2 regions of the Flavobacterium sp. UBA4854 genome follow, and region 2 is predicted to be linked to the other one. Evidence: riboswitches for the same ligand, from Rfam matches in the RefSeq annotation. Region 2 holds a riboswitch; the other holds the start of a gene.

Region 1 (3,426 bases), on a different contig from region 2:
CCGTCAATAATTTAGCCGAAAGCAATTCACCTTTAGATAAAATCTGATCTTTGATTTTTTTGCTATAATCTCCAATTAAACTTACTCCTTCAAAAAGTTTGTCTAAAACATTAAATTCTTCAGATAAATCTACCTGCGGATAATCTGAAATCTGGTATTTTTTGAAATTTTCTAATAATTCTTTATAACTGCCGTTTTTAGCAGCAATGCTTAAAATAAATTCTAATTCGTCAGTAGCATTTCCACGTGCAGAAACTACAACGGCAATCTTTTCGCCTTGATTTACTTTATCTGAAATGATTGAAACAACTTTGTTAAGTCCTTCTCCGTTTGCTAACGATTTACCTCCAAATTTTAATACTTTCATTTTATTTCTTTATTGTTTCTGCCTTAAAAATATCGGCAAGTAAATGATCTAATTGTTTGTACTCGATTAAAAAAGCGTCATGTCCGTGAACCGAATCAATTTCGCTATAGAAAACATTGTCTTTAAACTTCTTCAATTCTTCGTAGGTTTCTACATTTTCTTTTGCTGTAAAAAATAAATCTGAATTGATTCCGACGATATGAATTGAAGCTTTTGTTTTAGACATTAAGTTTTCAAAACTTTCACTATTTCTAGTAATATCAATTGTTTTAAGCAACTGATTCATTAATTTATAAGAAGACAATTGAAATCTTTTCTGCAATTTTTTTCCGTGATGTGCCAACCAGCTTTCGATATTAAAAATCAAAAGATCTTGGTTGATCGTGCGCTGAAATTTTTCTTTAAAAGATTCTGGCGAACGATAACAAAGCATGGCATGTATTCTTGCATCTTCGATTGGTCTTGAAGAATTGTTTAGAATTTGTTCTTGCAGGAAACAATTAGCGATAAGCCAATCAGTCGATTTCCAGTCGCTCGCAATCGGAATAAGATTTTCTGTGATATTTGGCGCTAATGCTAAAATTTCCCAAGCAATTCCGCCGCCAACAGAACCTCCAATAACCGCAAAAAGCTTTTCGATATTTAAAGTTTTTACGCCTTCAATAAAGATTCTTGCGATGTCTCTAGCTGTAAAATCTAAATAGTTGTCAATTAAAAAGGAATTGCTTCCGTTTCCTGGAATATCGAAAGCTAAAATGGTATAAACAGCAGTATCAATGGTTTTGCCTTCACCAATCAAGTCATTCCACCAGCCGTTTTCGCCAGTAACTTGCGAATTTCCAGTTAAAGCATGGTTAACCAAAACAATAGGCGCGCTGTGCAAAGGTTGTCCTGCCAGCGTAAAACTTAATGGTATAGAATGATAAGTTGCACCACTTTCTGTGATGAAATCTTGAATTATAATGGGATTTGGTATATTTTCCAATTTCAAATCTGTTGTATTATTGATTTGTATATGGAAATATTAGAAAGAAAAACTAGGTTTAACTAGAAAAAATCTTGTTGTTATCTTTCCACGTTTGGCGTGGTAGAATGTAGCACCTTCTTCGTTTTACCGAAGGGTTGCTAAGGCTTCATCGGGTCTAATCCCTCGTCCTTTCTTTATAACATTTCAATACGTGTTTGAACTTAACGGTGCAAATTAACTACTAATTTCTCAAACAAACAAATTTTATCTAAAAGTGTTTGTTAAATTTCTGAGACTTACTTTAGCAAAAACTATTATACGCAAAAATTTACCGAACAAAAATGCCCAGTAAAATTAAGCAGGTTTTACCCTAAATTTATGATGCTTTTTCGTTTAGATAAAAAGCGTTTCATTTTCTTTTGAATACATCAAAAACAATAAAGAGTTTGGCACTTTTTTCTCAGCGCTTTTATCTTCCTCTGTGATTCCGAATCTTGGGTGAGCCAATTCGTTTGTTGGCGGCGGATTATTATTTTTTGTCCTTCTGTTTTTCAATTTAGAAATTTTTTCTGCGAAGTAGTTCAATTTGCTCATGATATTAAGTTTTAGTTAAGTTGTGTTTTATAATCTTTATTTCTCGTTTATCTTTTTGTTAAGTCATTTTCTAGAATAAAAAAACCCTTTTGGATTTTTAGATACCAAAAGGGTTTAAGTTTTTAAACTCATTTATACTTTTAGTATCAACAGACGTTCACGCAAATAAGCGCGACAGCAAACATCTTAGTGTTCATCTGTAAGGATTTATTCATCTGTGATTTATATTGTATTTTATTTAAATTCTGCATTTGTTGTAAATTAAAAAGCCTCCTAAAATATTTCTTAGGAGGCTTTTACTATATTATTATTGTATTCTTACAATTTTTTAGCAATAGACACCCCCGCCTCGGTCTTAACCGAGATGGCACAAAACATTTTGTTGACTTTTAAGTTCATTTGATTTCTAGTAGTTTTTGGGTATAACAAATATGCAAATATTTTTCTTATTACACAAATAAAATTCAAGAATTTAATTACAAAATCCGTTGAAAATGTGTTTTTTAACGTTAAAAAACATCTTACAAAAACGAAAACGAAATAACACAAGTAAAAAACTTACAAAATAAGCCAATTTTCCTTCATAATTCCATTTGACAAATCAATTTATCAAAGAACTTTTTTCTCTTTTATATTTTTTTTAACTAAAAAATTACAGCCAAACGGCTTCTTTACTCCTAATTCGCTCCGCAATTTTCAGAATATCGGTTATAATTCCTCTAGAAATTGCTTGTTTGCAAGGTGGAGCGCTCTGAATTACGATTGGAATATCGGCATAAGATTTAGTGAAAATTTCAAAAATGGTATCAGAACCTTTTAATTGTCCGATTGGGGAATTTATTGGTTCCGAAATTAATTTGACTTCTAAAGTGCCTTTTTCTACATCAAACTCTCCCACATATCTCAATACATGATTTTCTGCTTGAGTAATTTTTGCGATTTTAAAAGATTTATCGACAGCATCTTTGTTTAGCACTCCATTTTTTTCTAAATGGTCTTCGGTTATGAAGGGCTTGATTTTAATATCTGAAAACTCAAAATCTTTTCCTATTTCTCTGGCCAATATCAAAAGTTTCCTTGCAGAATCGTTTCCAGACAGATCTTCTTTAAAATTAGATTTCATTAAACCTAAAAGGCTCGCATCTTTTAAAACAGACGAAAACGAAACATCTTCTGATGAAAATCGATTAAAGACATAACTCAGATTATCCGAGAAAACACCTCGAATCTTAGTGATTTTTTCGCCCGAATAATACAAATCTCTTAAGGTTTGCAAAACAGGAATTCCAGTTTCAACCGACGTTTCATACAAAAACTCCTTGTCATACTTTTTAAGATCTGCTCGTAGTTCTTTATATAAATCAATTGGAAGCGTATTGGCTTTTTTGTTTACCGCCACAATATTAAATCCGTTTTTGATTAACGTATTGTAATGCTTCACCAATTCATCGCTGGCTGTTGCGTCTACGGCAATCAAGTTTTCGAATTCATTTTCTTG
Region 2 (3,426 bases):
GTGCGTGCGGAAGATTCTCACGAACCCATTTCGTCCCTCTAAAGAAATCCAAAGCGTTCAATCTATGCTCTTCCATTCCCGTTGCAACTGGGAAAATATTTAAATCGAAAATAATATCCTGCGGAGGGAATCCTACTTTGTTCACCAAAATATCATACGAACGCTGGCAAATCTCCACTCTACGATCGTAATTATCGGCCTGACCAACTTCATCAAAAGCCATTACAATAGCAGCTGCTCCGTAACGTTTGATTAATTTAGCATGATGAATAAAGGCTTCTTCTCCTTCTTTTAACGAAATCGAGTTGACAACGCTTTTCCCTTGTACTACTTTTAGACCTGCTTCGATGATTTCCCATTTCGAACTGTCGATCATAATCGGCACTCTCGAGATGTCTGGTTCCGCAGCAATTAAATTCAAAAATTTAGTCATCGCTGTAACACCGTCAAGCATTCCTTCATCCATATTAATATCGATGATTTGTGCTCCACCTTCTACCTGCTGTCTTGCAATATCAAGCGCCTCGTCATATTTCTCTTCCTTGATTAATCTCAAGAATTTTCTTGAACCTGTCACGTTTGTACGCTCACCAACATTCACGAAAACACTTTCCGGCGTAATAATTAACGGTTCTAATCCTGATAATACAAGGTCTCTTCTTTTTTCTGTCATTTTCTACCAATCCATTGTTCCTACGGAACATTTTATTCTCAATTCAACCTGCAAGGTTTTCAAAACCTTGTAGGCTTCTATTTTTTAACTCTCAATAAATCATACCTACAAGATTTTGAAAACCTTGCAGGAATACGAATATTATTCAAAAACCGTCGCTACTCTCGGTTTATAGTCTTTCGCAACCTCAGCCATTAATCGGATATGATCTGGAGTTGTTCCGCAACAACCGCCAATGATATTAATCAAATTATCATCTAGATATTCTTTAATGAAAGCCTGAGTTTGTTCTGGCGTTTCATCATATTGTCCGAATGCATTTGGTAATCCAGCGTTTGGATGCGCCGAAACATTAAAGCTCGTATTGTGTGCTAATGTTTTTAAATACGGTTTCAACAAATCGGCTCCAAGAGCGCAATTGAATCCTACACTTAACAACGGAATATGTGAAACTGAAATCAAAAATGCTTCAACTGTCTGTCCTGAAAGCGTTCTTCCTGAAGCATCTGTAATGGTTCCTGAAACCATGATTGGAATATCGAGATTACGTTCTTCTTTTACTTCTTCGATTGCAAAAAGTGCTGCTTTTGCATTTAATGTATCAAAGATTGTTTCTACTAAAAGCAAATCACAGCCACCGTCCATTAAAGCTTCTGCTTGTTGTTTGTACGCGATTCGTAAATCGTCAAACGTTACGGCTCTGTAACCTGGATCGTTTACGTCTGGTGACATACTTGCTGTACGGTTTGTCGGGCCAATTGAACCGGCTACGAAACGAGGTTTCTCTGGATTTTTAGCGGTAAACTCATCGGCAACCTCGCGTGCAAGTTTTGCCGATTCGTAGTTTAACTCGTAAACCAAATCTTCCATGTGATAATCGGCCATACCGATTGTCGTTCCTGAGAAGGTGTTGGTTTCTACGATGTCAGCACCAGCTTCAAAATAAGCGGCATGAACATCGCGGATTGCTTGTGGTTGTGTTAGGGATAGTAAATCGTTGTTTCCTTTTAACGGATGTGGGAAATCTTTGAAACGCTCTCCTCTGAAATCTTCTTCAGAGAAATTATAGCGTTGCAACATTGTCCCCATTGCTCCGTCAAGGATTAGGATATTTTTTTTTATTGCTTCTTGAATTGTTACTGCCATGTTGTTTTGCCGCAAAGACGCTAAGGCGCCAAGCTTTTTTTATTTTTAATTTTGAAGGATCTATTTAAACCCGACAGGTTTTAAAAACCTTTCGGGTTTACCTTCGATATTTTTCACATTAATTCCAAAAGTGCACTATTGTTGGCTCATTAGCCCCGATGGAAGCAAATATCCTTTTATTCTGGGGTTCAGAATAAAAGATATTTGTGTACAGCGGGAACTATTGAAAGCAAAAATGCACCAATGATTCGCTCCTGATACAGCATCTGTTTCAGTAAATATTATATGTTATCGAGAAAAGTTTTGAGAAATACGAGTATGTATTTGTGTTATCTATCTTTAATACTGGAAAATGTCGTATAAAGTAGAATTTAGCACCTTCTTTATGATAAAGGGTTGCTAAGGTTTCATCGGGTCTATCCCTCCGCCTTTCGTGATAACGAACAATAATTTTAAGAACAGTGCAAAGGTATGAAATAGGCTTTCTATTTGCAAATGTTTTTTTTCTAAGGTACTGAGGGACTAAGATGCTAAGGTTCTAAGGTTTTTTAGCTTCTGTTTTTCAAATATAGCCCGCGGTTTCAACCGCGGGGAACGTATTGTGATAATTTGGTTTGTATGATCATATCCGCATTGATTATGCGATGTGTTCATACGTTGTTGTGTTCATACGTTGTGTTCCAGTGGTTGAAACCACTGGCTATGTTCTATACATTTTTTGCTATAGTGTTCAGCTCCGGAGGAGCATAATATTTATAGAAAAACAACCAGCACAACACAAGAGCTCCAGCGGAGCGACATATATTTCGCTCCGCTGGAGCTCTTTGTCAAACGACATCAATTTTATTCTATAAATATGTCATCCCTCTGGGATTATTCATAGTAATTAAAAAAGCCCAAACTTTAAAAAGTTTGGGCTTTACAATATTTAAAAAACCTTAGCGCCTTAGTCCCTTAGAACCTCAGCACCTTCGATTAAACAATCGCCTTAACAACCGCTTTAGGCGCTTCTTTACGAGTTCCATCAAAACCGTCTACACCAGAAACTGTTGTATATTTCAATACATATTTTTTACCTGGGTTGATGATTGAATACGCAGCTTGGCACATTAAAGTTGCTTCGTGGAAACCACAAAGGATCAACTTTAATTTTCCTGGATATGTATTTACATCTCCAATAGCGAAGATTCCCGGAATGTTAGTTTGATAATCTAATGCATTGTTTACTTTAATAGCATTTTTCTCAATTTCTAATCCCCAGTCTCCGATTGGACCTAATTTTGGTGTTAATCCGAAAAGTGGGATGAAATAGTCACATTCGATTTTACGGTGTGCTCCGTTTTCTTCGATATCTAATGACTCAACATGCTCAGCACCATTGATTCCGATAACTTCTGCCGGAGTGATTAATTTAATTTTTCCAGCTGATTTTAATTCCTGTACTTTTTCTACAGAATCTAAAGCCCCTCTAAATTCGTTTCTTCTGTGAATTAAAGTTACTTCTGAAGCTACGTTTGCTAAGAAAATTGACCAGTCTAATGCTGAATCTCCTCCTCCTGCAATAACAACTCTTTTATCTCTGAATTTCTCAGGATTTTTGATGAAGT

What was found. A riboswitch is a leader RNA that binds a small molecule or an ion and turns the genes downstream of it on or off. The one in region 2 is predicted to bind S-adenosylmethionine.
Region 1: another riboswitch for S-adenosylmethionine. It lies ahead of B3J44_RS20325 (alpha/beta fold hydrolase); the one in region 2 lies ahead of B3J44_RS09040 (homocysteine S-methyltransferase family protein).

Annotation. Positions count from the first base shown of each region.
Region 1 covers NZ_DHEI01000139.1:12,434-15,859, forward strand. The annotation lists gene thrA (bifunctional aspartate kinase/homoserine dehydrogenase I) at 1-367, opposite strand, end outside; gene B3J44_RS20325 (alpha/beta fold hydrolase) at 369-1,352, opposite strand; SAM riboswitch class I at 1,430-1,537, opposite strand; gene B3J44_RS20330 (hypothetical protein) at 1,728-1,928, opposite strand; gene B3J44_RS20335 (aspartate kinase) at 2,581-3,426, opposite strand, start outside.
Region 2 covers NZ_DHEI01000063.1:21,325-24,750, forward strand. The annotation lists gene metH (methionine synthase) at 1-673, opposite strand, end outside; gene B3J44_RS09040 (homocysteine S-methyltransferase family protein) at 815-1,819, opposite strand; SAM riboswitch class I at 2,146-2,262, opposite strand; gene B3J44_RS09045 (NAD(P)/FAD-dependent oxidoreductase) at 2,795-3,426, opposite strand, start outside.